Regions from separate parts of the Embleya sp. NPDC127516 genome, predicted to be linked through region 2. Evidence: riboswitches for the same ligand, from Rfam matches in the RefSeq annotation. Region 2 holds a riboswitch; the other holds the start of a gene.

Region 1 (14,757 bases), on a different contig from region 2:
GGGCGGGGTCGGTGGACAACACCGAGCCCTTGGCGGTGATCTCGCTGAACTCCCCGTCGCCGACGTACTCGACCTTCAGGCCCGCGGACTCGAGTTTGCGCTCGGCGTCGGCCTGGGTCATGTTCAGGACACCCGGCACATCGGAGTAGCGACCCGCGCCGTACCACCACGCACCGCCGCCGATCGCGGCGGCGACGAGCAGTACCACCGCGAGCACGATCATCCCGCGCGAGGGCCCGCGCCGGCGGCGCCGACCGGGCAGCTTGGGCTGCTGCGGATAGCCGCCGCCGGGGGTGCCGGTCGGGGGCGCCTCGGTGGCCGGGGCGTACTCGTGGTGCTCCGCCGCATAGGGCTCGTCGTACGCGCCGCCGCCGTAGCGCGCCTGCTCGTCCTCCATCGAGTCCACGCTCAGTCCGAGCGGCGCCAGATGCGGCGGCAACATCACCTCGCCCGCCCGGAACACGCTCGTGGCGTTGTCGTGGATCGGCTCGGGCGGCGGCGGCAGACGCAGCGCCGCGCCGAAGTCCAGCTCCGTGTCCGGCATCGCGTGCCGGGTCCGGCGGACCAGGCTCAGCAGGGTCTCGGCGTCGTTCGGCCGCTGCTCCGGGTCGCGCACGGTGGCGGTGCGCACCAGCGTGTCCAGCGCGTGCGACAGGCCCGGCACCGCGAGCGAGGGCGCCGGCACGTCCGCGTGCACGTGTTTGTAGATGACCTCGACCGCGGTCGCGCCGTGGTGCGGCTGCCGGCCGGTGAGCATCTCGTAGAGCACCACGCCCGCCGCGTACACGTCCGAGCGCGGGCTGGACTCGCCTCGCTCGACCTGTTCCGGCGCGAGGTAGGCGACCGTGCCGACCAGGACCTTGCCGGTCGCGGCGGTGGCGGTGGTGCTGGTCGCCCGGGCCAGCCCGAAGTCGCCGAGCTTGATCCCGCCGTCGTCGGAGATCAGCACGTTCTCCGGCTTGACGTCGCGGTGCACGAAGCCCGCCCGGTGCGCCGCGGACAGCGCCGCCAGCATCGGCTCCAGTACGCCGAACGCCTCGCGCGGTGTCATGTTGCCCAGGTCCTGGAGCAATTCGCGCAGCGTGCGGCCCTCGACGTACTCCATCGCCAGGTAGGCGAAGGCGCCGTCGGTGCCCTGGTCGAAGACGTTGACCACGTTGGGGTGCGACAACCGCGCCGCGGCCTTCGCCTCCAGGATGAACCGGCGGGTGAACTCCGGGTCCTGGGCCAGCCCGGCGTGCATCACCTTGAGGGCGACGGTGCGGTCGAGACGGGTGTCGAGAGCCCGATACACCGTGGCCATGCCACCCGCGGCAACTCGGGCATCGACCCGGTATCGACCGTCGAGCAGCCGCCCGACGAGCGGATCATTCAAGGTCGTGTCCATGTTCAGGAGTGTAGGGTCCACTGCCTTGTGGACGCCGACGGTCTTCCCCATGGTTCCCCGTCCGAGGAAGGCCGCACCGATCGTGCGGCCCGGTCAGAAGGCGGGGTGCTCGGGGCTCGTCTCCAGCATGCCGGCCATCGGTGACGACGCGTGCGCGTGGTGTCGCATCGGGATCCGCCCGGCGCGGTAGGCGAGCCGGCCGCCGTCCACCGCGTGCCGCATCGCCTCGGCCATCAACCGCGGCGATTGCGCCCGGGTGACCGCCGTCGCGAGCATCACCGCGTCGCAGCCCAGCTCCATCGCGAGCGCCGCGTCGGAGGCGGTGCCCAGGCCCGCGTCCAGCACCACCGGGACCTTGGCCTGGTCGGTGATCAGCCGGATGTTGTGCGGGTTGCGGATGCCCAGGCCCGAACCGATCGGCGACCCGAGCGGCATCACCGCCACGCAGCCCACCTGCTCGAGCCGGCGCGCGAGCACCGGGTCGTCGTTGGTGTACGCCAGCACCCGGAAGCCGTCGTCGACCAACCGCTCTGCGGCATCCACGAGTTCCACCCCGTCCGGCAGCAACGTGCGCTCGTCGGCGACCACTTCGAGCTTGACCCAGTCGGTCTCCAGCGCCTCCCGGGCCAACCGCGCGGTCAGCACCGCCTCGCCCGAGGTGAAGCACCCCGCGGTGTTCGGCAACACCCGGATGCCCAACCGGCGCAGCACGTCCAGCACCGAGCCCGAGGTCCCCGGATCCACTCGGCGCATCGCCACCGTGGTGATCTCGGTGCCCGACGCGATCAGCGCCTGCTCCAGGATCTCCAGGCTCGGCGCGCCGCCGGTCCCGGTGATCAGCCGCGACGTGAAGGACTCGCCGCCGATCACCAGCTTGTCGTCGGCCATGCCGGTCATCCTCCCTGGACGGCGGTCAGCACCTCGACGCGGCTGCCCGCGTCGAGCACGGTCTCGGCCCACGCGCCGCGCGGCACCACGGACTCGTCCACCGCGACCGCGACACCCTTGGCGGCGGTGGTCAGCGTGGCCACGAGGTCGGCGACGGTGGTGCCGTCCGCGACGCGGCGCCGGTCGCCGTTGACAAAGACCTCGATGTCGTTCATGCCATCACCTCTCGGGCGGCGCTCGCGAAGCGGTCGGGCCCGAAGGGCTCGATGAGTTCGGGGGTGGTGCCGTGCGCGAGCGCCTCGGCCACGGTGTCGGCGGTGATCGGGGTGAGCAGGATGCCGTGCCGGTAGTGGCCGGTGGCCACCACCAGGCCGGCCAGCGCGGAACGACCCAGGATCGGCGCGTTGTCCGGGCTGCCGGGGCGCAGCCCGGCGAGCGTCTCCATCAAAGGCAGCTCGGTGATGCCGGGGACGAGTTCGTGCGCGTCGCGCAGGAGTTCGTACACGCCGCCGGCGGTGACCTCGGTGTCGTGCCCGAGTTCGTGCTCGGTCGCGCCGATCACCAGTTCGCCGTCCGCGCGCGGCACCAGGTACATGCTGCCGCCCTTGACCACGCCCCGGACGTTGCGGGACAGCAGCGGCAGCAGGGCCGGCGGCACCCGCAGGCGCAGGATCTCGCCCTTGACCGGGCGCACCGGCGGGACCGCCTCCGGCGGCAGGCCGGGGATCAGCGCCGAGCGGGCGCCCGCCGCGAGCAGCACCTGATCCGCGATCAGGTCGCGCCCGTCGGGCAACCGCACGCCGTACGCGCGCTCGTCGGCGACCAGGACGCGCTCGACGCGCTCGCGGACGAAGCCGACGCCGGCCCGCGCGCAGGCCGCGAGCAGCGCCGCGACCAGCAGGCGGTTGTCGATCTGGTGGTCGTCCTCGACATGCAGGCCGCCGGTGATCGCCGGGGACAACATCGGTTCGAGCCGGCGGCACTCGCGGCTGGTCAGCCAGGACGAGTGCAGGCCCAGCCGCTGCTGGTGGGCGTGCAGGTCCTTGAGTACGGCCCGGTCGTCCGCGTCCAGCGCGACCGCGATCGTGCCGCACGCGCGGTAGCCCGAGGGCAGGCCCGCGGCCTCGGCCAGCTCGGCCGCGAACTCGGGGTAGCGCCGGGCCGATTCGATGCTCAGCCGGAGCAGGCTCTCCTCGCCGTACTGGAGTTCGGAGACGGGGGTGAGCATGCCGGCCGCGGCGTGCGAGGCGCCCGCGCCCGGGGTCGGGTCGACCACGGTGACGGCCAGTCCGTACCGGGTGCGCGCGCGCCACGCGACGGACAGCCCGGCGACGCCCGCGCCGACCACCACGACATCGGTGGTGGGGATGGTGGACATGGTGAGGGGAACTCCCTTCGCCGGTATGACCCGGATCAGGTTCGGACGGTCGGGGGCTCGCAGCCCCCCTCTCAGCCCGGTCTCACCGGGCTCCCGTGACCTCTCCACACTACGACACCGGTTTCGCGTGCCCCGGGGTGCCCGAGTGCGTCCGAGATGTCCTTGACTGAGTCAAGACCCTGCCCGCCGGTCGCGCCGGGGCGCGTCATAGGGTGCCCCGCATGGACAACGTGCTCGTCGTGGGTGCCGGCATGGCCGGCCTGCAAACCGTGGTGGCGCTGCGGGACCAGGGGTACGCCGGGCGCGTCACCCTGCTCGGCGCCGAGGCGCACGCGCCGTACGACCGGCCGCCGTTGTCGAAGGAGGTGCTCGCGGGCAAGACCGACGACACGTCCTTCGAGGCGGACTGGGCCGCGCTGGAGACCGAGGTGCTGTTCGGCCGGACCGCGACGGGACTGCGACCGGGCGCGGTGGACACCGACGCGGGACCGGTCGCCTTCGACCGCCTGGTGATCGCGACCGGCTCGCGCGTGCTCAACCTGCCCGGCGCGGGGGAGGTGCCCGGCGTGCACGTGCTGCGCACCATCGACGACGCCCGCGCGCTGCGCGCCGCACTGGTGCCCGGCGCGCACGTGGTGATCGTCGGCGCGGGCTGGATCGGCGCCGAGGTGGCCACCGCCGCGGCCGCCGCCGGCTGCCCGACCACCGTGGTCGAGGCCCTGCACACCCCGCTCGCCGGCCCCTTCCCCGACGCCATCGGCGAACGCTTCGTGCCGTGGTACGCCGAGGCCGGCGTGGAACTGCTGCTGGGCGCGCGGGTGGATCGCCTGGAGCCGGGCGCGGTACACCTGACCGACGGCCGCCGGCTGCGCGCGGACGCGATCGTGGTCGGCATCGGGGTGCGCCCGGCCACCGAGTGGCTGGCCGACTCCGGTGTGGCCGTCAACGACCGCGGCTTCGTCGAGGTGGACGACCACCTGGCCACCTCGGTGCCCGGGGTGTACGCGGTCGGCGACTGCGTGGACTTCCCGTCCGCCCGCTACGGCACCCGGATGAACGTCGAGCACTGGGACAACGCGCTCCAGGCACCGCGCGTGCTGGTGGCCAACCTGCTCGGCGGCGACCAGGCGTACGACCCGGTCCCGTATTTCTGGTCCGACCAGTTCGGTCGGATGGTCCAGTACGTCGGCCGGCACGGCGCGGGCGAGGAACTCGTCTTCCGCGGCGCGGGCGAGGACGGCAAGTGGGCCGCGGGCTGGTTCGCCGGCGACCGGCTGACGGCGCTGCTCGCCGTCGCCCGGCCGCGCGACCTGGCCCAGGGCCGCAAGCTCGTGCAACTGGGCACGCCGGTGGACCGGGAGCGGTTCGCCGACCCCGAGAACCCGCTCAAGTCGGTCGCGCGCTGACCGCGGTCGGGCCGCGCCGTGCCGCACCGGGCCGTACCGGGCCGGGCGCCGGCCGGCCGGCCCGGCCGCGGAACCTAAACTTGGCCGGGTGAGCGAGATCGACGCCAAAACAGAAGCCCTCGTCCCCGCCTGGGTGACACTCCCCGACATCGCCGAGATCCTCGGTGTGGACATCCTGAAGGTCCGGCAGCAACTCAAGGAGCGCAAGTTCCTGGCCGTGCGCCGCGGCGAGCACCGGGCCCTCCAGGTACCCGCCGACTTCTTCCAGGACGGCAACATCGTCAAGGGCCTGGTCGGCACGCTGACCCTGCTCGCGGACTCCGGGTTCACCGACGAGGAGGCGCTGGAGTGGTTGTTCACCGCGGACGACACGCTCCCGGGCACGCCGGTGCAGGCGCTCCAGGAGAACCGGATGACCGAGGTGCGTCGCCGCGCCCAGGCGCTGGCGATCTGAGGCCGGGCCGATGACGAGCCGACAGGAACGGCTGGCCGCCGCGCGCCTGTACCTGTGCACCGACGCGCGCGAGCGCCAGGGCGACCTGCCCGCGTTCCTGGACGCGGTCCTGGGCGCGGGCGTGGACATCGTGCAACTGCGGCAGAAGGGCCTGGAGGCCCGGCCCGAACTCGGATACCTCCAGGTGTTCGCGGACGCGTGCCGCCGCCACGGCGCGCTGCTCGCGGTCAACGACCGCGCGGACGTCGCGCACGCGATCGGCCCCGACGTGCTGCACCTGGGACAGGACGACCTGCCCGTCCCGGCCGCGCGCGCGATCATCGGCGGCGACGTGCTGATCGGCCGGTCCACGCACGCCGAGGCCGAGGTGGACGCGGCGATCCTCGAGCCCGGGGTGGACTACTTCTGCACCGGGCCGGTCTGGCCCACCCCGACCAAGCCGGGCCGACCCGCGCCGGGCCTGGACCTGGTCCGCTACACCGCGGCGCTGCGCCCGACCCGGCCGTGGTTCGCGATCGGCGGCATCGACCGGGACAACCTGGACGAGGTGCTGGCCGCGGGTGCCGACCGCGTGGTGGTCGTACGCGCGATCACCGAGGCCGCGGACCCGGCGAAGGCAACGGCGGAATTCGTCCGGCGACTCGCCGGGCGCTGACCCGGCGCGCGCGAGACGGCGTGACAATATCCGGCCATGTCCGGTTCTCGGCGGCGTGCTCTCGTCGTTGTCACGCTGCTCGCGCTCGTCGCCGCGCTCGCTCTGGCCTTCGCGCTCACCCGGGACGACGGCGACGGCGGCACCCGCGCGAGTGCGCCGCCCACCACGGCGACCATCCGCACCGGCGCGACCGCCCCCGGACCGCTCGGGTCCACCGCCGCGCGCCCCGACTGGGTGCCCGCCGGGATGCGCACCGTCGCCGCGGCGCGGCTGCCGGCCGAGGCCCGCGAGACGCTGCGCCTGATCGCGGCGGGCGGGCCGTTCCCCTACAACCGCGACGGCGTCGTCTTCGGCAACCGGGAGAAGCTGCTGCCGGCGGAGCCCGACGGGTACTACCGCGAGTACACGGTCCGCACGCCGGGCGCTGCCGATCGCGGCGCGCGCCGGATCGTCACGGGCAGGAACACCGAGCGCTACTACAGCGACGACCACTACGCGAGCTTCGCGGCCGTGCTGCCCTGAGCGGGTGCGCCGGCTCGCACGAAGGGGTCGACTCTGCGGGTGGGTGCCGGCGCCGGCACCGGTCCTGGGCCGATCGGGTGGTTGGCCTCGCGGATGGGCTATTCCGGCCGGACCGGGCGGAGCAAGCGGCCAGACTGCCGAGATGGACACACCCGACGTTCGATGTCGTCCGGGGTCCGCAGAGGATGCCCGCGACCACGACCTGCCGCACCCCGCGACGGTGCCGACCACCTCGACGGGCCCGGCGAAGCCGTCGATCCCCGGGCCCAGAGCCGGCGCCGAACACTCGCGGCCCCACCCGGGCACGACATCCGACGGCGGCGCCGCGCTGCTGTTCCCGCTGTTCGTGCTCGCCGCGATGATCGGCGGGATCTACCTGATCGGCCGCAACCCGCCCCAGGCACTGCTCGAGGCCGACGAGACGCACGGCCCGCACCCCTCCCGGGGCCGGGCGTCCGAGCCGGAGCGGCCCCGCCCCGCGGCCCTGGGCGCACCGTTCGCGGTCGGCGACGCCGCGGACGCCGGACTAGACGCTGCGCACGGTGGCGGCGTCGGCCAGCTCACGCAGCACTTCGCGCGCGTCCTCGGCGATCGGCGCGACGGCCAGGGCGGCGAGGGCCCGCTCGGTCAGCTCGGTGATCATCGTCTCCACGTCGGCGAGCGCGCCGGTGTCCTCGATCACCGCGCGCAATTCCTTGACCCCGGTGTCGCTCAGCGCGGGATCGCCGAGCAGCGCGGTCAGCACCTCGGCCTGCGCGGCGTCGGCCCGCTCGCCGGCGAGCGCCAGCAGCACGGTGCGCTTGCCCTCGCGCAGGTCGTCGCCGGCGGGCTTGCCGGTCCGCTCGGGGTCACCGAAGACGCCGAGCACGTCGTCACGGAGTTGGAACGCCTCACCGAGCGGGAGCCCGTACGCGGAGTAGGCGTCCAGGGCGGCCCGATCGGCGCCGGCCAGCGCGGCACCCACGTGCAGGGGGCGTTCGATCGTGTACTTGGCGGACTTGAACCGCATCACGCGCCGTGAGCGCTCGACCGAGCCGCCGCCCATCGCCTGCTCCAGCACGTCGAGGTACTGGCCCGCCATCACCTCGGTGCGCATCACGTCGAACAACGGCTTGGCCGCGCGCAGTGCCCGGTCGTCCACACCGCTCGCGCCGAACATCTCGTCGCACCAGGACAGGCACAGGTCGCCGAGCAGGATCGCCGCCGCCGAGCCGAACGACTCGCCCGAGCCGACCCAGCCGCTCGTCGCGTGCAGGCCCTCGAACCGGCGGTGCACCGCGGGCTTGCCGCGCCGGGTGTCGCTGCTGTCCATCAGGTCGTCGTGGATCAGCGCGCTGGCCTGGAGCAATTCCAGCGCGGTGGCCGCGCGCACGATCGCGGCATCCTCCGCGTCCGGTCCCGCGATACCGCGCCAGCCCCAGTAGCAAAAGCCCGGCCGCAGCCGCTTGCCGCCGTCGAGCACGAAGTCGCTCAGTGCCGCGGTGACCGGGACCATGCCCTCGCCCACGTCGGCGAGCACCTCGGCCTGACGGTCCATGAACTCGCCCAGCGCGGCATTGACGCGCTGCCGCAGGCCGTCCCGGTCCAGGGGATGTACGGGGAAGGAATCGGCAGCCATGGAGTCTTCCGTCGAGGGCGATGAAACGGTGGGGAAGTACGGGGCAGCCTAACTTGCGCCCGGTCCGGCCATCCGGAGCAGCCCGGCCGTCTCGCGGAGTGGGAAGACGTTCTCGTCCGCGTGACCGCCGGATAACCTGCGTACATGTCTCTCGGTGCCGCATCCACTCGGATCAGTCGAACCCCCGCCATTCGCGATCTGCTCGCGAGCGGCACCCGGTCCTTCTCGTTCGAGTTCATGCCACCCAGGAGCGAGAAGGGCACCCGCACACTGTGGGATGCCATCCGTCGGGTCGAGGCGCTGGCGCCGACCTTCGTCTCGGTCACCTACGGCGCGGGCGGCTCCAGCCGGGGCATGACCGTGGACACCACCGAACGGATCGCCACCGAGACCACGCTCACCCCCGTGGGCCACCTGACCGCGGTCGGGCACACCCGCGCCGAGCTGCGCAACATCATCGGGCAGTACGCCGACGCGGGCGTGCGCAACGTGCTCGCGCTGCGCGGCGACCCGCCCGGCGACCCGAAGGGCGAGTGGGTCGCCCACCCGGACGGCTTCACCTACGCGATCGAGCTGGTCGAGCTGCTGCGCGCGTCCGGCGACTTCTGCGTGGGCGTCGCGGCGTTCCCGGAGATGCACCCGCGTTCGACGAACTGGGAAGAGGACATCCGGCACTTCGTGGCCAAGTGCCGGGCCGGCGCCGACTACGCGATCACCCAGATGTTCTTCTCGGTCGAGGACTACCTGCGGCTGCGCGACCGGGTGGCGGCGGCCGGCTGCGACATCCCGATCATTCCCGAGGTGATGCCGGTCACCAGCCCGACCACGCTGGTGCGGGCGGACGAGCTGAGCGGCTGCAGGGTGCCGGCCGAGCTGGCGGTGGCGGTCGAGGCGGTCGCCGACGACCGGGCCGCGGTGCGCGCGATCGGCGTGGAGTACGCGACCCGGATGTCCGAGCGGCTGCTCGCCGAGGGCGCGCCGGGACTGCACTTCATCACCCTCAACCGATCCACCGCGACCACCGAGATCTACCAGAACCTCGGGCTTCACGAAGGCGGCTGATCCGGTTCGGCCCCAACGACCGGTTCACCCTTTAGGGTGAGGCAACGCGCCGGTAACGAAGGGATCTACCGTGCAGCTCGGCTTGGTGGTGCTCTACATCCTGTTCGTGCCGATCGGGTTGTGGTTGCTGACCGAGGTGCTGTGGCAGCACGGCGCGCCGTTCCGCTACCGCGTGCTCGCCTTCGTCGGCTTCGTCGGTGTGGCCGCAGGCGTGGGGATCAAGAACCCGGTGCTGGTCGGCATCGGCGTGTTCTGCTTCGCCGTGGGCCAGTTCCTGACCACGCGCTACGTGCGCAAGGCCTACCACCACGGCTGGACGGTCAGCGGCCGGCGCCCGAAGGGCCGCCGCGCCAAGGCCCGCTGACGCCTCACGCGCGCCCGATCAGCTCCGCCACCAGCGCCGCGGACATGCCCACCCGGGTCAGACCGCCACCCGGATGGGCGCTCGCGCCGACCGAGAACAGTCCCGGTACGGCCGACCGGTTCGGGACCCGGCGCGGTGCGGTGCGCGGACCGTCGGCGCCCGCGCCCGGCACCTCGCCGCCCGGGGCGCCGGTCTGCTCCGCCAGGTCGGCGGGCGTGCGCAGCTCCGACCACAACACCCGGTCGCGGACGTCCAGACCGCGACGGGCCATCAGGTCGAGCACGGTCGCCGGGTAGGCGGCCCGGACGGCGGCCGAGTCCCAGTCCACCGCGCCGTGCCGAGGCACCCGCAGTTGTACCGTCCACGCGCTGTGCCCCTCGGGGGCCAGCGCCGGGTCGTCGGGGGCCAGTACGCACAGCGAGGGATCGACCGGCGGCGCCGCGCGGCGCGCGAACAGCGCGTCCGGCTCGTGCCCGGGATCGTCCGCGAACAGGTAGGTGCGGTGCGGCGTCCCGGCGGAGCCGCCGCGCAGCGCGAGATGCAGTTCGAGCATCGCCGAGGAGGCCGGCACCCGCCCTGCCCCGCCGGTCCTCGCGGCCGGCAGCAGCCCGGCGCTTTCGGGGTCGGTGGGCAGGTCGGTGATCACGACGTCGGCGTCGAGCCGGCCGCCGTCGGCCAGCAGTACGCCGGCGACCCGCCCGCCGGCGCGTTCGATCGAGATCACCTCGGTGTCGGTGCGCACCTTCACCTTCCGCTGCACGCAGCGCGCGTGCAGCGCCTGGGTCATCCGGTGCAGACCGCCGCGCACCCACCACACCCCGAAGGTCTCCTCCAGGTACGGCAGCGTCGCCAGCGTCGCGGGTGCCTTGCCCGGGTGGCAGCCCGCCTCGGCGGCGAAGCGCTCCAGGTGGGCGCGCAGCCGCAGGTCGCCCAGGTGGGTCCGACCCAGCGAGCGCAGCGAGCGCCACGGCGCGGTCACCCGCAGGTCGGCCCGCCCGCCCGCGCTGCGCAGCCGCTCGGCGCGCTGTGCGGGATCGGCCAGGAGCGGCGCCTCGAAGAAGCTCTTGCGCGTGACGCCCCACATCTCGCCGGCGCGGTGCAGCAGCCGCTGCCAGTCGTCGCCCGCGCCCGGCCCGAACCCGGACTCGAACGCCTCGTGGGTCCCGGACCGGGACGCGTTGGGGATGTCCACGACGGTGCGCGCGCCGCTCGCGGCGGCGAACGACTCGCGGGTGGGTGTGGCGATCGGGACCAGGTCCACGACGTCCTCGATGGCGGCGCCGGTCTTGAGGAACAGGTCGCGGTAGACGGCCGGCAGCGTGAGCAGCCCGGGCCCGGTGGTGAAGGTGAAGCCGTCCCGCACGATCGACCCGGACAGTCCGCCGGTCGCCGACGACCGTTCGCAGATGGTCACCTCGTGCCGAAGCGTGGCCAGCCGAGCGGCCACCGCCAACCCACCCATACCTGCGCCGACAACCACAATGCGAGCCACGGTGGCACAGCGTATATGCGGGTGAGGGGGATCAGGCCCGCCCCCCGGGCCTGATCCCCCTCACCGTCCCGCGACCGCTCCCCACGGTCCACGGGCCCACCCCCCAGCGGGTCACGATTGGTAAGACTCGCGACCCGGGCAGAGGGTTGTACGCGCGGGGAAAATTTCTTTCCACCGCGGGCAACCCGGGTCGAAAGTCGTGATCAAGGCGGATATGGGCGGTGATACTCATGCCCGCCACTGAGTATTCGTACGGATGTTCCGCCACCGGACCGACCGGCACAGTGGTCGGCACGGGGAAGCGCCCATACACAACCTCGGGGGGAGGGCCGTTCGGGGGGACGGCGGGGCGCGGCGACATCGGGACGGACGACGGGGGCGTCGGTCGGTCCCGGTGGGCGACGACCGGCACGGGGGAGCCGGGTCGTTCGAGGCGTCGGTACTGCCGCGGGGGCGGCGGGACCGACGCCTTTCGCATGCCGCATGCCGCATGCACGTCGCGAGACCGGGCCGCGGTTCGGGGCCGGCGGCGGGTCGGGCTCAGCCGGTGACCACCGCGACCAGTCGGGTGCCCGGCGCGAACGTGCCGCGCTCGGCGAGGGCGAACAGGCCGAACAACATCTTGCCGACGTAGATCGGCTCGGGTGCGAAGTCGTGTCGGGCCGCGAAGTCGGCTAGGAAGGCGTCCAGTTCCGGGCCGCGCCGCGCGTAGCCGCCGTGGTGGAAGTCGTGCTCCACATGCCAGTTCTCGGTCGGCGCGCCGTACGTGCGCCGTTGGAGGTCGGCCACCTCGTCGGCGAGGAAGCCGCCCTTCAGCGCCGCGAAGCCGATCGCGCGCCGTCCGGGCGGCAGGCCCGCCGCGACGCCGGCCAGCGTGCCGCCGGTGCCCACCGCGACGCAGACCGTGTCCAGGTCCTCGCCGAGCTCGGCCGGCAGTTCCGCGCAGCCGCGCACGGCGGCCTCGTTGCTGCCGCCCTCCGGGAGCACGTACGCGGGGCCGTGCGCGGCGAGCAGCCGATCGAGTACGCGCGGCGTGTGCTTGGCGCGGTAGGTCGCGCGGTCCGTGAACACCAGCCGCATGCCGTGTTCGACGGCGAAGGCGAGCGACGGGTTGAGCGGGCGGTCGGCGAGTTCCTCGCCACGCACCACGCCCACCGTGGCCAGCCCGTGCGCGCGGCCGGCGGCGGCGGTGGCCCGCAGGTGGTTGGAGTACGCGCCGCCGAAGGTCAACAACGTGCGCTGCCCCTGCTCACGGGCCGCCACCAGGTTGTACTTCAGCTTTCGCCACTTGTTGCCGGGCACCTCGGGATGGATCAGGTCGTCCCGTTTGAGCGCGAGTCGCAGGCCGCGGGCGGTCAGTCGGGGATCGGACAGCTCGCGCAGCGGCGAGGGCAGACGTGGGCGCACCCGGACAAGGGTGGCACGCCGGGTCGGCCCGCCGGGGCTGTCGGTGTCGCCTGTCACGGTGGAGGACGTGGGGGGCGACCGCTCTCGACGGCGGATCGAGTGGACTCGAACATGCTCGAACATCGCTCGAACACGACGGTTCGCCCGGGACTGCGGCAATGACGTTGACGTGGGTGGGGGAGCGAGCTTTACTGGCAAACGAGATCGAACTTTTGTTCGAGAAAGAGTTCGACTCGAACGGCACGGGGCAACCGGATGGGTAGCCCGGGTCGGCGGTGCGTGGGGAAGCGCATCGCCGATCCCCCGGCAGAGGAGGAGCGGCATGACGCGTCTGCACACCGACCCGGTGGAGGTGCTGCGCAGTGGTGGGGACCCCGCGCGGTTCCTGTGGCACGACCGGCTCTACGTGGTCCGGGAGGTGATCGGGCACTGGGTCGAGACCGGCGAGTGGTGGCAACACGCGCGCTCGCGGACCGCCGTCGTGGCGACGGGGGAGCGTGAGGTGTGGCGTGTGGAGGCCGGTGCCGGTCGCAGTGCGCCGTTGGGTGTGTACGACCTCAGCCTGGACGCCGGCGCCGGGACCTGGACGCTGGCGCGGACCGCCGATTGAGGAGGTGGCTTCGTGAGCCCGAGCGCGAGTCTGAACCAGTCCGCCCACATACCCGAGCCGCCGCCGATCCGACGGGCGCCCGTGCGCTGGTCGTCCGCCCCGCGCGGCGCGCTCGATCTGCTGGCCCAGGCTCGGCGCGGGCTCACCGAGGCCGCCGTCAACCGCGACGCCGCAGAGCGGTACGCCACGGCCCATCTGGCCGCGCTGCGCGTGGCCGCGGCCGTGCTGGCCGCTCGGGCACAGGCCGAGGACGAGCGTCCGGGCCGGCGCCGGCGGGCCCCGCGCAGCGCGTGGGAACTGCTGCCGAAGGTGGCGCCCGAGCTGACCGAATGGGCCGCCTTCTTCGCGTCCGGCGCCCGCAAGCGCGCCGCCGCCGAGGCGGGGCTGCCCGGCGCGGTCACCGGCCGCGAGGCGGACGACCTGATCCGCGACGTGGAGACCTTCTTCCGCCTGGTGGTGCGACTGCTCGCGCTGCCCCCGATCCCGGCCCCACCCCCTCCTATCGATTGAACGCACCACCCATGAACCGACCGAGTCGATCGAAGCGCTCGTTCGTCCACCCGCACGTCGCGTCCGGGCATTCGATGCGCTCCGGCGTCCCGCATCCGCACACGCTGATCGAGCGCACGGTCGAACACTGTCCGGACACGCTCGCGCCGACCGATCGGGACGGGGTGTACGGCGCCGTCGCGCGCGGGTGCGTCGCGGCGGGCATCCGGCCCGTCCGGGGCGCCGAGTTCGCGGTACCGCCGATCGAGCCGGCCGCCGCCGAAACGAGCCCGCGCCGACGCACCCCCGCGCGCGGCGGCGAATTCACCGACGCCGGACACCCCCGGGCCGCCGTGCTCGCCCGGGGCAGGGCCGGCCGGAGCGCGCTGTGCCGGCTGATCAGCGACGCGCACGGGCGCGACCGGGCCGACCCGGCGACCACGCGGGACGCGCTCGCCGCGGGCCACCGGCCGCCGGGAGCGGGGCGGCCGGTACGACGCGTGGAGCACCGGCGACCCCCCGGCCGTACACGAACCGGTGGCCGCGTCGACACCCACGGGCCCGCGCCCGCCACACGCCGCGTCCTGGTGCACACGGGCGGCTTCCGGATCCGCCCGTGCGCCGACCTGCGCCCGGCCGGCGGCCCCACCGAGCAGCCCCCGCACAAGCTCTGGCACGCCGGTCCCGGGAGCGCGGGATGACTTCCCTCGACGCCCTAAGGTGGAACCCGACCAGTTCCGGAGGAGGGTGTCCGTGTCCGACCAGACGCGCAGGCGCAGCTCGATGCGTACCGCCGTCGTGTGGCAGGTGCTGCGCGAGGCGTTGGACCGACGGGCCCGGGCGGCCGGACGGGACGTCCTGGACGTGCTCGACGCCGGTGGCGGAACCGGCAACCTCGCCGTGCCCATCGCCCGACTCGGCCACCGGGTCACCGTCGTCGACCCCAGCCCGGACGCGCTCGCCGCGTTCGAACGCCGGGCCGCCGAGGCCGGGGTCACCGACCTGGTCCGGGCCTACCAGGGCGA
Region 2 (14,757 bases):
GGCCCTGCCCGTGTCGCAGTGGGGCACCAACAACCTGTTCGCGCAGACCGTCGACCGAGCGGGCAACCGCTCGCAGCAGACGACCTATTCGTTCTACGCACCGAGCAATCCCAATCCGCCCGCGCCCAAGCCCGGTGACGTCACCGGTGACGGCAACGTGGATGTCCTCGTCGTAGACGCCGACGGTGCCCTCAAGGGCTACAACTCGGCGACTCAACCCGGATCCGGCGGCGTACTCGCTTCGGCAACCAGCGAAGGGCCGTTGGCCCGGCCCGACGGCGGACGGACCTGGACCGGTGCGCTCGTCAGCCACCGTGGCGGCGGAGGGCGTGCGGACGACCTCTACGTCTACGACGGCAGGGCCATTTCGCTGTACCGCAACACCTTGGACCCGACCACGAGCTACTTCCGTAAAGACCAGGTCCTGGTCGTCAACCGCGCTCCCCGATGCATCGATCTCAACCGGGCCGATCGCGTCTGCGTCGGCTACCGGCAGAACTGGTCCCAGGTGAAGCAGCTCCTCGCCGTCAACGACGCGCGTTCGGAATTCTTCACCGTCGAAGAGGAAACAACGGGCATGCATCGCCTGTGGTTGCACTCCCGCAACAGCCCCCGAGCCACCGCCCTCGACGGCATCGACCGTCGCAACCAGGAGTTCTCCTCCCCCGGTGACATCAACGGCGACGGCCTCGCCGACCTGTGGGCCCGCGACCGCACCGACGGCAAGGTCTACCAATACACCTCCGCCAAGAACCCGGACGGCACCGCCGACCTCGGCGCCTACAGCCGCACGCCCACCCTGATCGCCACCGGATTCGACACCACCGCCTACCCCCAGGTGTCCTCCGACGGCGACTTCGACGGCGACGGCAAGGCCGACCTCTGGGCCCGCGCCGCCAACGGCAACGTCTACACCTACCCCGGACAAGCCCCCGACACCAACGGCAACGTCTTCGGACCCGCACAACTCATCGCCGGTAGCTGAGTCGAAGGACGGTCGGGGCCGCCGCCGATGGTGGTGGTGGCGGCCCCGATCCGACCAGGGTCAGCGGCTGACGTACTCGAAGACCGCGCCGTCCGGGTGGCGAAGCACCGCGCGGCGGCCATTCGGGGTGGGTGTCGGCTCGGCGATGGGTTCGGCGCCGTGGGTGATCAGGTCGGCGAACGTCGCGTCCAGGTCCTCGACGCCGAGGGTGGCGGCCACGCCGCTGAAGCGGGCCGCCGCCTCGGGCGGGCCGGTGAAGACCAGGAACGGTCCGGTGGCCGCCAACTCCAGTCCGGCGAAGGCGAATCGGGTTGCCGGTTCGCCGGTCAGCCGCTCGTAGAACGTGATCGCCGCGTCCAGGTCAGGTACATGTCGGCGCACAGTCACCGATGTGATCGTCATGGACGCAGTCTCACGCATACGCCCGAGGCACTCGCAAGGTGTCCTGGCTAGGCCCACTCGCGCAACGCACCAATCCGCCGAGCTCCCGCGCCGCACCCACCGCGCCCGCCCTCCGCGCTCCCGACATCCCCGCAACGCGCGCCCCCGCGAGGCGCGCCCGCGACGCGTCACCCCTCCGTGCGCCCGTACCGCTCCATCGCCTCCCTCACCACTCCCGGCTTCACCTTGCCCTGGCGGGCCAGCGCGCTCAGCGTGCGGATCGCGATCGATGGGGCGTCCACCGCGAAGTGGGTGCGGGTGGCGGCTCGGGTGTCGGAGAGGCCGAAGCCGTCCGTGCCGAGTGAGGTCCAGTCCTGCCGGACCCACGGCGCGATCTGGTCGGGCACCGCGCGCATCCAGTCGCTCACCGCCACTACCGGCCCGGATGCCTCCGCCAAAACCCGTGCTATATAGGGAACTTGGCCTTCCCCTGCGGCAAGCGCCTCGCGGCGAAGCTCGGTCCAGGAGGTCACCGACCACACCTGTGCCGACACCCCCCAGTCCTCCGCGAGCAGCCGTTGCGCCTCCAGCGCCCACCGCACCGCCGTTCCACTCGCGAGCAGTTCGGCGTCGGCGCCGACACCGGTGTCCGCGCCGGCACCAACGTCAACGCCCGCGCCCGCAGCCGCGTCGGCACCCGCGCCGGCATGTACTTCGGCAGCCACGTCGAGGACGGGCGCGCAGCGGTGGATGCCCCGCAGGATCCCCTCGGCCGCGTCCGGGCTCGGCATCGCCGGTTGCGGAAGCGGTTCGTTGTATACGGTGAGGTAGTAGAAGACGTCCTCGCCGCTCGGGTGTCCCGGCGTCGCGGTCAGCATCCGGCGCAGGCCGTCCCGCACGATTACCGCGATCTCGTACGCGAAGGCCGGATCGTAGGACATGCACGCCGGATTGGTCGACGCGATCAACTGCGAGTGTCCGTCAGCGTGTTGCAGCCCCTCACCGGTCATCGTGGTGCGGCCGGCGGTGGCTCCGATCAGGAAGCCTCGGCCCATCTGGTCGGCCAGTGCCCACAGTTGGTCGGCGACCCGCTGCCAGCCGAACATCGAGTAGAAGACGTAGAACGGGATCATCGGCCGCCCGTGCGTGGCGTACGCGGTGGCCGCCGCCGTGAACGAGGCGACCGCGCCGGCTTCGGTGATGCCCTCGTTGAGGATCTGTCCGTCCACCGCCTCCCGGTAGGACAGCAGCAGTTCGCGGTCCACCGCATCGTAGGTCTGCCCGTGCGGCGAGTAGATCCCGGCGGTCGGGAACATCGACTCCATCCCGAACGTGCGCGCCTCGTCCGGCACGATCGGCACCCAGCTCCGACCCACGACCGGATCGCGCATCAGCTCCTTGGCCAGTCGCACGAATGCCATCGTGGTGGCGATCTCCTGCTTGCCGGACCCCTCGAGCAGCGCGGCGAACGGCGCCTCGGTCAACGCCGGCGGCTCCGGAAGCGGGGTGAACACGACGCGACGCGCGGGTACCGGGCCGCCCAGCGCGCGTCGGCGATCGGCCAGGTAGCGGGCCTCGCGCGAGTCCGGGCCCGGGTGCAGGTACGGCGGCAACTCGCCGTCGAGGTCGGCGTCCGCCACGGGCAGGTCGAGCCGGTCGCGCATCACCCGGAACTCGTCCTGGCGCAGCTTCTTCATCTGGTGGTTGGCGTTGCGCGCCTCGAAGCCCGGCCCGAGCGTCCAACCCTTGACCGTCTGCGCCAACACCACACTGGGCCCGCCCCGGTGCTCGATCGCCGCGCGGTAGGCCGCGTACACCTTGCGCGGTTCGTGGCCCGCGCGGGAGAACCCGATCAGTTCCGCGAGCCGCGCGTCGTCCAGGTGCGCCGCCACGCCGCGCAGATCGGGATCGCCGCCGAGCAGGTTGTCCCGAATGTACCCGCCGTCGGCGGCCGAGTAGGTCTGGAACTGGCCGTCGGGCGTGTGCTCCAACCGGCGGATCAGCTCGCCGTCGTGGTCGCGCGCGAACAGATCGTCCCAGTCCCTGCCCCACAGCGCCTTGACCACATGCCATCCGGCGCCCGCGAACACGCTCTCCAACTCCTGGACCACGCGCCCGTTTCCGCGCACCGGGCCGTCCAGTCGCTGAAGGTTGCAGTTGATCACGAAGACCAGGTTGTCCAGCCCCTCGCGCGCGGCGAGGGTGAGCGCAGCGGTGGCCTCGGGTTCGTCCATCTCGCCGTCACCGAGGAAGGCCCACACCCGGCTGCCCGAGGTGTCCTCCAGGCCCCGGTTGTGCAGGTAGCGGTTGAACCGCGCCTGGTACACCGCGGCCAGCGGTCCCAATCCCATCGACACCGTCGGGAACTCCCAGAAGCCGCCCAGGGATCGCGGATGCGGATAGGACGGCAGCCCACCGCCGCCCACCTCGCGCCGGAACCGGTCGAGCTGATCGACCGTCAGGCGCCCTTCCAGGAAGGCCCGGGCGTACACGCCGGGCGACGCGTGCCCCTGGAAGTAGATCTGATCACCGGACCCGCCGTCGGCCCGCCCCCGGAAGAAATGTTGGAAGCCGACCTCGTACAGCCAGGCCGCCGACGCGTACGTGGCCATGTGCCCGCCCAGCCCGTACCGGCTCGCCCGGGTCACCATCGCCGCCGCGTTCCACCGGTTGTACGCGGTGATCCGCTCCTCCATGTCCGGGTCGCCGGGATAGCTCGGCTCGGCAGCGGTGGGCACGGTGTTGACGTACGGCGTGCGCGTTACGGGCGGCAGGTCCAGGCCGCGGTGTTCGCCGTGTTCGAGCAGGCGGGCCAGCAGCAGGCGGGCGCGGCCGGGGCCGGCGGCGCGTACGACGGCGTCGAGCGACTCGATCCATTCCGCGGTTTCCTCGGGGTCCCGGTCGGGGAGCTGGTCGAGCTGCCCGCTCGGGGTACGGCTCGACGTGTGGTGTGACATCCGGGCCGCCCTCCTTCGTGTCGGTGAGGCTGCCGGGTGCGGACTCCCCGGGTGGAACTTCCGGGTCCGGACTTCCCGGTGGGGAGGTCCGGTGCGGACTTCCCGAGTCGGGACGTCCGGTGCGGACTCCCAAGGTGGGAACTTCCGAGACGGACATCCGGGTGAAGCCCCGCGGCGAAGCCTCTTCATCGCGTCCTCATTGCGTCTTCGTTGCACCTCCATTCTGCGCAATGATCGATCATTGCGCAAAGACGCCTGCTGCGCCCTAGACTGACCCGATGACCGAGCCGCCTCGCCCGACCCTGGAACGCCGCCCGCTCCGCGAGCAGATCCGCCAGTACGTCACCGAGGCCGTGGTCGCCGGCCGCTGGGCGCCCGGCGAGCGCATCGTCGAGCGTCGTGTGGCGGTGGAACTGGGCGTCAGCCAGGCACCCGTACGCGAGGCGCTGCGCGAGCTTGAACAACTGGGCCTGGTCGAGTCGGAGCCCAATAAGGGAGTACGCGTGCGCTCGTTCAGCGAGAGCGACCTACGCGAGATCTATCCGGTACGGGCCGGCCTGGAGGAGACCGCGGCGCGGCTCGCGCTGCCCCGGATCGACGACGAGCGGCTCGACGCGCTCGATCGGCACGTCGCCGCGCTGCACGCGGCCTCGGCGGCGGGCGACGCGAGCGCGCAGATCCGGCACGGAGTGGCCTTCCATCGCGAGATCGTCGCCGCGTCCGGCAACGCGCTCCTGCGCTCGGTCTGGGAGGCGCTGGGCATCGAGGTCTGGACGACGCTGTCGATCCGGGTCTACCGGATGGACCTGCACGAGAACGCCGCCGACCACGAGCCGATCGTCGCCGCCTTCCGCCGCCGCGACCCGGCCACGAGCGACCTGCTGCGCGAACACGTACTCGGCTACGGCGGCTGTGCGCTGCTGCCGTAGGCCGCCCGATCGCACCCCGCACCCCGTACCCACCCGCACGCCGGCCCGGACCACCCACCGGTTCGGCCGTCGCGCGGGCCCGACCCGCGAGACCGCCCGCCCGGCCGCTCGCCCCGACGCTCGCGGAACCGCCCGCCGGACGCTCGGCGCAAACCGCCCCGCCCCGCCCGCCCCGCCGCACCCTCAGCGCAGCAACCCGCGCTCCGCCCGCATATGCGGCGCGACCACATTGCGCGGCCGATTGAACAGGATCACCGTCGCCTCGACCACCGCGACGGCCAGCAGCACCAGGATCGCGACCATCGACAGATAACCCCAGAACGCGGCCGGGCTCTCCCCCTCCGCCGCGAACCACGGCGACACCGCGATCACGACGGACACGCACCACATCTGGATCGCCACCAGCGCCATCGCGCGAACGAGCCCACGCCGGGCCGGGTCACCGAGCGGCAACAACCGAAACGCGAGCACGATGTCGTCGGCCACCCGCGCGCTGCGCCAGATGTCGGTGGTGCGATTGGTCAGGCCTATCGAGGACATGAACGCGAAATAACTCAGCCACAACCGCATGCGTAAGCACCTCGTCCCCCGCCGACCCGGACCACGACCCCGACCTGCGGCTCAGCGCCACACGGGGTCGGGATCATTCTCGCGCAGAACCTTCCGGACGCGCGCAGCGGCTCGACACAAGCGGACCGGCCGGGCGGCACAACTCGGCGCATACCGGACCGACCCATTCGCGCACCGACCGAGCCGAATCGCCTAGTCGGTGACCGGGTTGCGCCGCTCGCGCTCCTCGACCGTGCGCCGGTGCTCCTCGACGTTGCCGGTCAGCGCCTCGGTACGGTGCCCGCGCGCGATGTAGTCGAGCACGATCGCCTCGATCGCGTCCTGCGCGTTGCGCACGCCGGACAGGACCATGACCTCGATCACGACGTTCGCGTCCAGGCTGATGTTGACCTTCGCCATCGACGGCTCCCTCGACTCGACCCGCTCCACCCGAACCCGACGCCCGCCGGCGCGACCCCACGACCACACGACCGCGCAATGGCACATTCACAGTCCACACGTCCGCGCGACCGGTCCCGCTCGGGCACCGGCCTGGCCGCCGACCACGCACGTGTCACCCGTGCGTCACCCACGCGAGGGGACTCTATCGGCCGTTAGAGGGGTTGGCGGTGGCGATGCGACTGAACCCACCCGCCGAGGTGGATGCATCGGGCACGTGCGCTCTCGCGCGGCCCCCGCCCCCGTGTCGAAGGCGAGTCGGATACCTGTGACCTCGGAAGACCCGCTCGTCGTCCTCTCCGGTGTGAACAAGCACTTCGGGTCGCTGCACGTCCTGCGTGACATCGACCTGACCGTGGCGCGCAACGAGGTGGTCGTCCTGATCGGCCCCTCCGGTTCCGGCAAGTCGACGCTGTGCCGCACGATCAATCGGTTGGAGACGATCGACTCCGGCAGCATCACCATCGACGGCCGGCCCCTGCCCGCCGAGGGTCGCGGACTGGCCCGGCTGCGCTCCGATGTCGGCATGGTGTTCCAGTCGTTCAACCTCTTCGCCCACAAGTCGGTATTGGAAAACCTGACCCTCGCGCAGATCAAGGTGCGCAAGCGCAGCAAGGCCGAGGCGGAGAAGAAGGCGCGCGAACTCCTGGACCGGGTCGGCCTCTCCGACCAGGCGCCCAAGTATCCGGCGCAACTCTCCGGCGGACAGCAGCAGCGGGTCGCCATCGCCCGATCACTGGCGATGGATCCCAAGGTGATGTTGTTCGACGAACCGACGTCCGCACTCGACCCGGAGATGATCAACGAGGTCCTGGAGGTCATGCGGACGCTCGCGGTCGAGGGCATGACGATGGTCGTGGTCACCCACGAGATGGGCTTCGCCCGCTCGGCGGCCAATCGTGTGGTGTTCATGGCGGACGGTCGGATCATGGAGTCGCGCAGGCCCGAGGACTTCTTCGACCACCCGGAGACCGACCGGGCCAAGGACTTCCTGTCCAAGATCCTCAAGCACTGACGGGGGATCGCACATGCGCACCCACGCCTGCACCCGCACCCGCACACACGCCGGCCCCGGCCCCCACGCCTGCGTCTACGCCGGCACCCGCGCCCGCACCCGCGCCACCCTCCGAAACACCCCCCGAGCAGCCACCCTGCTCGCCCTCCTCCTCGCCGCACTCCTCCTCGCCGCCTGCGGCAGGTCCGGTACACCCCCGCCCAAGGGCCCCAAGCCCAAGGATCTGCCCTCGTACCAGGTCGCCACCGACGTCGACATCGACTCGCCCACCTTCCGCTCGGCCAAGGCGCGCGGCCGGTTGATCGTCGGCACCAAGGCCGATCAGCCCTACGTCGCCGCGCAGGACCCGGCGAGCGGCTACTACTCGGGCTTCGACGTCGAAATCGCCAAGATGGTGGCCGCGTCACTGGGCTTCCCGGCGGACCGGGTCGAGTTCAAGACGATCACCTCCGCCAACCGCGAGACGTCCTTGCAGAACGGCGAAGTCGACTACTACGTCGGGACGTACACGATCAACGACAACCGCAAGAAGTTGGTCGGCTTCGCCGGGCCGTACTACATGGCCGGCCAGGCGCTCCTGGTCCGCAAGAACGACAAGGACATCAACGGCCCGCAGGACCTGGCCGGCAAGAAGGTCTGTTCGGTCTCCGGCTCCACGCCGTACCAGCGGCTGGTGGCCAACTATCCCAAGGCCACCGCCGTCGCCTATGACAGCTATTCGGTGTGCGTGGACAACCTGATCAGCCTTCAGGTCGACGCGGTCACCACCGACGACACCATCCTCAAGGGCTACGCCGCGAAGGTGCCCGACCAACTCCGGCTCGCCGGCGAGCCGTTCTCCCAGGAGCCGTACGGAATCGGTGTTCCGCGCGGGGACCGGAACTTCCGCCTCGCGATCGACGACGCGATCGTCGCACACGAGGCGAACGGCGACTGGAAGCGCGCCTACGACTCGACCCTCGGCCTCTCCGGCGTACCGGCTCCCCCGCCGCCGCCGGTGGACCGGTACTAGCGGAGGGCGTCGACGACGATGAATGTGCTGCTCGACAACTTCACCCTGTTCCGCAAGGGCTTCGTGGGTACGGTCGAACTGACCCTGGCCGCCTCGGCGATCGCCCTCGTGGTCGGCGTGCTGATGGCCGCCTGCCGGGTCTCCCCGGTCCGTCCGCTGCGGATCATCGGCGGGGCGTGGGTGACCGTGCTCCGCAACACCCCGCTCACCCTGCTGTTCTTCGCGGTCGTGCTGGGCCTGCCGCGATTCGGCGTGGTGCTCCCCTTCTTCACCCTCGCGGTGCTCGCCCTGGGCTGCTACACCTCGGCGTTCATCTGCGAGGCGGTCCGCGCCGGCATCAACACCGTGCCGGTCGGCCAGGGCGAGGCGGCCCGAAGTCTGGGCATGAACTTCGGCCAGACGCTCCAACTGATCGTGCTGCCACAGGCGGTGCGCGCGGTGATCCCACCGGTGGGCAGCACGCTGATCGCGCTCGCCAAGAACACCGCGATCGCCGGTTCGTTCAGCGTCACCGAACTGCTCGGCACGTACCGCACCCTCAACGAACTCGGCTACGACATCGTCGTCACGTTCCTGTGGATCGCCGTGGGCTACCTGATCATCACGCTGTCCATCAGCGCCCTGTTCCGCTTCCTGGAGAAGCGCCTGGAGGTGGCCCGATGAGCACCGAGACCTCGGCGCTGTACGACGTCCCCGGCCCGAAGGCCCTGGCCCGGCACCGCACTTACGGCTGGATCGTCACCGCGCTGTTGATCTGTGTGCTGGCATGGGTGATCTACAAGCTGATCGACACCGGACAGTTCGCCCATGACAAGTGGGCACCCTTCGAATACGTGGGCGTACAGAAGCTGTTGCTGCGCGGCCTGAGGAACACGCTCGAGGTCTTCGCGTGGGCCGCGGTGCTCTCGCTGGCCTTCGGCGCCTTCTTCGCGGCCGGTCGGCTCTCCGAACACCGGGTGATCCGCTGGGGCGCGGGCCTGGTGGTGGAGTTCTTCCGGGCCATGCCCGTGCTGGTGATGATCTTCTTCATCTTCATCGCGATGAAGGTCGAACCCCGCCTGGCCCTGATCGCCGGCCTTACCTTGTACAACGGTTCGGTCCTGGCCGAGGTCTTCCGCGGCGGCGTCAACGCGGTCCCCAAGGGCCAGAGCGAGGCGGCCTACGCACTGGGCATGCGCAAGACCTCGGTGATGGTGCACATCCTGATCCCCCAGGCGGTCCGCACCATGTTGCCCACGATCATCAGCCAGTTGGTGGTCACGCTCAAGGACACCTCGCTGGGCTACCTGATCTCGTACGAGGAATTCCTCTACGCCGGCAAGCAGATCGCCACCAACCTCGACTACAGCCTCCCCTTCATCCCGGTCGTCATCGTGATCGCCCCGATCTACATCGGCATGTGCATGCTTCTCTCCGGCCTTGCCCGCTACTTGGAAAGCAGCGGACGCCGCCGCCACAAGGGCGCCTGACGCCACGTCGGCGGATCGATGCTTCGGCCCGCCCGCGGCCTCCGGACGAGATCGGCCCTATTTCGGGTTCCCGGCTTTCGGGAGGGCCACCGGCATCACCAATGTGGTGAAGCTGCCCTGATCGGCGGAGCGGACCAGGACCGGTAGATCGGGGGCGGCGATGTCGAGGAGGACGTCCGGGCCGACGCCGGCGTCCAGGGCGGGTACGAGTGTGCCCGGGTCGAAGGCGAGTCGGGTCGCGGGGCCGGCGCAGATCGCCGGCAGGGCGCCGGCGTCGACTCGGATCCCGTCGAGGGTCGTGGTCAACACTCGGACCCGGCTCGGGCTGGGGCTGGGGCTGGGGTCTCGGCCTTGGTCCTCTTTCCGGCCTTGGTCCCGGTCCTCGCCATGGTCGTGGTCCTCGCCCGGGTCGTGGTTCTCGTCTTCGTCCCGCCCTCGGCCCAGGCCCCGGCCCTCGCCGAGCAGCGCTTCGCGTAGGGCCGCGCGGTCCACCACGACGCGGGTCTGCGGCGTGGCCAACGCGGCGAGCATGTCGCGGTAGGCCGGGTAGGTGTCGGCGGACGTCGCCGGCTCGTGGACCTCGTCGCCGGCGCGCAGGCGGAAGCCGTCGGCGTCGAGTTCGAGGTCGATCTCGCGGTGTCGGGTCGCCCAGGGGCCGAGTGCGATCAGGTCACCCACCCGGACCAGCGCCTGTCCCGGGCCGCCCTCGATCCGACCCGGGCGCAGTGTACGAACGGACAGCCGGTAGCGATCCGTCGCCACCAGGCGTACCTCCCCGTCGGCCACCTCGACCAGCACACACCCGAGCACCGCCGGCTCCCCCGCACCCGCCGCCGGCGCCACCTGCCGCACCGCGCTCGCCCATTCGGCCCCGCCGATGCTCGCCCGCGTACCGGTCGTGGTCAGCGAGCGCAGCACGCCCTCGACCACGACCCGCGCGGTGTCGGCGCGCTCGCGCATGCGGTCCAGGTGGGTGCGCAGCAGCGCCTCGGCGTGCTCCGGTGGACCGTCCAGTACGGCGACCGCCTCCGGCAGCGGCACCTCCGCCTCGCGCAACGCCCGCAGCCGCAGCGCCCGCGCCTCCTGCTCCGGCGCGTAGGAGCGGTAGCCCGTACCCGGGTCCACCGACGCGGGCCGCATCACACCGCAGTCGTCGTAGTAGCGCAACGCGCTCGGGCTCAGCCCGACCCGCCGCGCGAACGCGCCGATGCCCACCAGTGCGTCCCGTACCTCGTTGTTCGTGTCGTCGTCCATGGCGGCGAGTCTGCGGCTTCGACCTGCTCGAAGGTCAACTGCGGTCGGTCGGCACGGGTGATCGACGCCAGTGCGGGTAGCCGAAACAGGCCGATGAAGGAGGCCGCGAAAAAGGCCGACATGGCATCGAGTGGCGAGTAATACGAGTGAGGTGGACGACCATGCCACGCGGATCCAGCCCCAAGCGCGAACGTCAGTACGAGCACATCAAGGAGAGCGCCAAACAGCGCGGCACCGGCGAGAAGCGGGCCGAGGAGATCGCCGCCCGCACGGTCAACAAGGAGCGCGCCCGCTCCGGCGAGGCCAAGACCGCGAGCCGCTCGTCGCTGCACGACATGTCCTCGGCGAAGCGGGGCGGCAAGAACTCGCACAAGGGTTCGCAGGCACCCACGTACGACCAGCTCTACGCGGATGCCAAGCGCCGCAACATCAAGGGCCGCTCGTCGATGAACAAGGCGCAATTGGCCAAGGCCCTGGGCAGCTAGACGAGGCCGGTCGGGGCGGGTCGGCTCGGGGCGGCGTGGGTCGGGGCGGGTCGGGGCGTCTGCGTTCCGGTCCGGGACACCGGGGTCCGCCCGGGCGGTGGATCACGGCCGCGTCGGGAGGAGGCACCCGACCGACGCGGCCGGCCCACCTCAACGCGCCGCGACCGCCCGCCGCCGGTCCCACGCGACCGCGAGGTACGCGGTCACGCCCGCGAGCGCGAACGAGAACAGTGAGGCCGAGGTCCACGTCTGCGCGTGGATGTGCAGCGCGTCCTGGAGCCGGCCCCAGAACTTCGCCCACCACTCGACCGAACCCGGGTTGATCAGCTGATACATGCAGAATCCCAGCACCCACGGCACGACCATCACCCAGCGGGCCGGCGCGCGGTCGCCCAGGTCCCAGCCGGCTCGGCCGCGTCCGGCGAACAGGTCCACCGCGAGCACGCCGAGCAGCGGGATGAAGATCGAGCCGATCAGCGACAGGAAGCTCGCGTAGGTGTCGAAGTCGTTCACCATCAGCGCGAACGCGGTGACCAGCGCGCCCACGCCCAGGCACAACACCCGGCGGTCCACGCGCGGCGCCAGGTTCTGGATCGACATCGCGGTGCTGTAGACGTTGGCGAAGCTCTGGTCCACCTCGCGCACGACCAGCACGGCGAAGAACACCCATCCGGCGGTGACGCCCAGGAACGAGTCGAAGATCTTGTCCGCGTCGCCGCCGACCTGGGCCAGCGCGACCAGGCCGAGCAGGTAGCACCAGATGCTGGTGATCGAGAATCCGCTGAACGCCGCCCAGAACGCGGGCTTGGTGCCGCGCGAGTGGCGGGTGTAGTCGGACGCGAGCGGAACCCAGGAGACCGCGACCGCGAGCGCCGCGTCCATCGCCGGGAAGAACCCGGACCACGACCCCTCGGTCATCGGCGGCAGGCCCTCGCGCCACAACTGGATGGAGAAGTAGAGCATCGCGATGCCCACCGCGATCGTCACGTAGCGGCGCAGGATCCGCAGCATGCCCAGCGGACGCAGCGTCATCGCCGTGGTGACCGCGCCGGCGGCGACGATGTAAAGCCAATGCGGGCCGTCACCGTCGGTCATCGCCTCGATGCCGATCGAGATCACCAACAGCTCGAAGGTGCCCCAGCCGATGCACTGGACGATGTTGAACACCGTCGGCACGTAGGAGATTTTCGTGCCGAACAGGCCACGCAGCACGGTCATCGCGGGCGCGCCGCTGCGGGCACCGGGGATGCCGGCGACGGCGACCATGAGTGTGCCGATCAGCGTGCCGCCGACGGCCGCGACGATCGCGGCCACCATCGACAGTTGCGGATAGCCGGCCGGGGCGAGCACGAACAGGGCGCCGGAGAAGCCGAGCAGGCTCACTCCGAGGTTGGCCCAGAACGCCGCCTGGTCACGGAACCCGAGGGTACGTGGCGGCGCGGTGTCCAGGACCAGAGGCGCCTCGACGCCGCCGTGCGGTGTCTCGGGGCGCGCGTCGTCGATGACCGGAGCCGACATGGCTCTACCTGCTCTCCCTACGCCGGCATTACCCGGACAGGTTCAAGCGGTCGGTGGCCCCGGATGCGCCGGCGCTACGCCGACACCCCATGCCGCCCTCTCAGCCCGGTTGGTCCGAGCTCCCGCGATGGCGTGGCGAACAGTACGCGCCTCGCGGGTCGCTTGGGAAGGCGGGGTGACCCAACACACGCTCGCGCCCGCCGCCTCGCGCCGGCGAACACACGCACACGCCGGCCGCCTCGCATGGGTGAACACATGCTCGCGCGGGCCATGCCGAGTGGGTGAGCACCATGCCCGCGTCAGCCTTCCCGAGGGGGTGAACCCCGGCTCGCGTCGGCCTTCCCGAGGGGTGCACCCTGGCCCGCGACCGCCGTCCGGAGTGGTTGCACGCAGCCCTCACGCCCGCCATCCCAAGTGGGTGAGCACAGGCTCGCGCCCAGCCATCCCGAGTGGGTGTACACCAAGGCGCCCACCGTCCCGAGTGGGTGAACACACCCTCGCGCCCACCTCCCCTGGTGGGTGAACGCTGTTGCCCATCGAGCCGGCCACCCCGGGCGGGTGAACGGACTTCGCGGCTCACCACCCCGAGTGGTGAACACACGCCCGCCGCCACCCGGAGTGGGTGACAGCACGCCCACGCGCTCACCATCCCGAGTGGGTGAAGCCCGCCCAGGCGGTCAGCGCGTCCGGGGCGATCGCGCGGGCCCTGGCGGCGAGTTCGGGCGGCATCGCGGCCGGGATGCCGCGTTTGGGGTCGCGCAGCCACAACTGGGCTGTGCGTACGGCCTGAGCCGGCGGCAGGTCGCGGCGGTCGAGGTAGTGGCGGGCCATGTACAGCACCAGCGCCGTGATCGTCTCGTCCACCGGCCACAGCGTGGACACCACGGTGTGGCTGCCGGCCGTCAGGTACTCGGCGGCCCGTCGCCAGTTCTCGTCGTGACCACCCGCCGGCACAAAGGCGATCGGATCGCCGGCGGCGCGGCCGACCTCGACCCGGTACCGCCTGTCGAGGTCGCCCACCGACCGCGCGGCGACGTCGCACAACAACCGCGGCGCGCCGATGTACGAGATGCGCGTGCTCTGCAGCGCGTGCCGGCGGCGGCCGTCGACGACCGTCCAAGCCGCGTGCCAGGGCACCATGCCGAACGGTCCGGCGGGCAGCAGCACCAGGGACGGCGTGTGGCCGAACGCGTCGGGCAGCGCGGTCAGTACCGGTGCCATCACCGCTGCCCAGGCCCATTCGCACAGCGCGTCGAGCAGGTCGGCCCAGTTCTCCCGATCGCCCCTGCCCAGGTCCAGGCCGTATTCGAGTTCGGGCAGGTCGAGCACCCGCGTCGCGCCGTCGGTGCCGGTGATCACCGCGGCTCCGGGAACGAGTTGCACCAGCACGTCGTGACCGAGCCGAACCAGCGCGGCGGCGATCTCGGCGGCCGACGGCGGGTCGAGGAGCGTACGCCACGGGGTGCCGCGCGGGTCGAGCCCGATCCGGGCCGAGGCCACCTGCGCGGCGGCCCGGAGCAGGTGGGCATCCGCCGGCGCGGCCCGATCCGCGCGCCGGAAGCAGAGCCGCGCCTGGTCCCAGGCCCGACGGTCGCCGACGGGTGCCGCGCTCGCGGCGTACGCGACGCCCGCCACGTAGGCGAATTCCGGCCACCGGGCGTCGGCGCCGTCGAGCGTGCCGAGTGCCTCGGTCAGCAACTCGATCGCCTCGGCGAACAACTCCCGCACGGCGTCCGGGCCGCCC

The links. A riboswitch is a leader RNA that binds a small molecule or an ion and turns the genes downstream of it on or off. The one in region 2 is predicted to bind thiamine pyrophosphate.
Region 1: linked by a shared signal. The riboswitch ahead of thiO (glycine oxidase ThiO) and the one ahead of ACIRL2_RS31215 (purine-cytosine permease family protein) in region 2 are both predicted to bind thiamine pyrophosphate.

What each region holds. Positions count from the first base shown of each region.
Region 1 covers NZ_JBIWJT010000005.1:253,271-268,027, reverse strand. Annotated here, with positions in the region: gene pknB (Stk1 family PASTA domain-containing Ser/Thr kinase) at 1-1,387, opposite strand, end outside; gene ACIRL2_RS11865 (thiazole synthase) at 1,481-2,275, opposite strand; gene thiS (sulfur carrier protein ThiS) at 2,281-2,490, opposite strand; gene thiO (glycine oxidase ThiO) at 2,487-3,653, opposite strand; TPP riboswitch at 3,649-3,760, opposite strand; gene ACIRL2_RS11850 (NAD(P)/FAD-dependent oxidoreductase) at 3,875-5,059, shown strand; gene ACIRL2_RS11845 (Rv2175c family DNA-binding protein) at 5,148-5,513, shown strand; gene thiE (thiamine phosphate synthase) at 5,524-6,168, shown strand; gene ACIRL2_RS11835 (ribonuclease domain-containing protein) at 6,205-6,690, shown strand; gene ACIRL2_RS11830 (polyprenyl synthetase family protein) at 7,217-8,308, opposite strand; gene metF (methylenetetrahydrofolate reductase [NAD(P)H]) at 8,453-9,370, shown strand; gene ACIRL2_RS11820 (hypothetical protein) at 9,441-9,734, shown strand; gene ACIRL2_RS11815 (phytoene desaturase family protein) at 9,739-11,226, opposite strand; gene ACIRL2_RS11810 (1-aminocyclopropane-1-carboxylate deaminase/D-cysteine desulfhydrase) at 11,767-12,633, opposite strand; gene ACIRL2_RS11805 (DUF6504 family protein) at 12,956-13,243, shown strand; gene ACIRL2_RS11800 (SAV_6107 family HEPN domain-containing protein) at 13,256-13,753, shown strand; gene ACIRL2_RS11795 (hypothetical protein) at 13,765-14,433, shown strand; gene ACIRL2_RS11790 (methyltransferase domain-containing protein) at 14,486-14,757, shown strand, end outside.
Region 2 covers NZ_JBIWJT010000018.1:8,056-22,812, forward strand. Annotated here, with positions in the region: gene ACIRL2_RS31155 (FG-GAP repeat domain-containing protein) at 1-985, shown strand, start outside; gene ACIRL2_RS31160 (VOC family protein) at 1,046-1,387, opposite strand; gene aceE (pyruvate dehydrogenase (acetyl-transferring), homodimeric type) at 1,555-4,323, opposite strand; gene ACIRL2_RS31170 (GntR family transcriptional regulator) at 4,602-5,252, shown strand; gene ACIRL2_RS31175 (hypothetical protein) at 5,436-5,822, opposite strand; gene ACIRL2_RS31180 (DUF2191 domain-containing protein) at 6,015-6,221, opposite strand; gene ACIRL2_RS31185 (amino acid ABC transporter ATP-binding protein) at 6,523-7,275, shown strand; gene ACIRL2_RS31190 (glutamate ABC transporter substrate-binding protein) at 7,289-8,287, shown strand; gene ACIRL2_RS31195 (amino acid ABC transporter permease) at 8,306-8,950, shown strand; gene ACIRL2_RS31200 (amino acid ABC transporter permease) at 8,947-9,756, shown strand; gene ACIRL2_RS31205 (MerR family transcriptional regulator) at 9,814-11,010, opposite strand; gene ACIRL2_RS31210 (plasmid stabilization protein) at 11,172-11,495, shown strand; gene ACIRL2_RS31215 (purine-cytosine permease family protein) at 11,646-13,013, opposite strand; TPP riboswitch at 13,009-13,149, opposite strand; gene ACIRL2_RS31220 (CHAT domain-containing protein) at 13,656-14,757, opposite strand, start outside.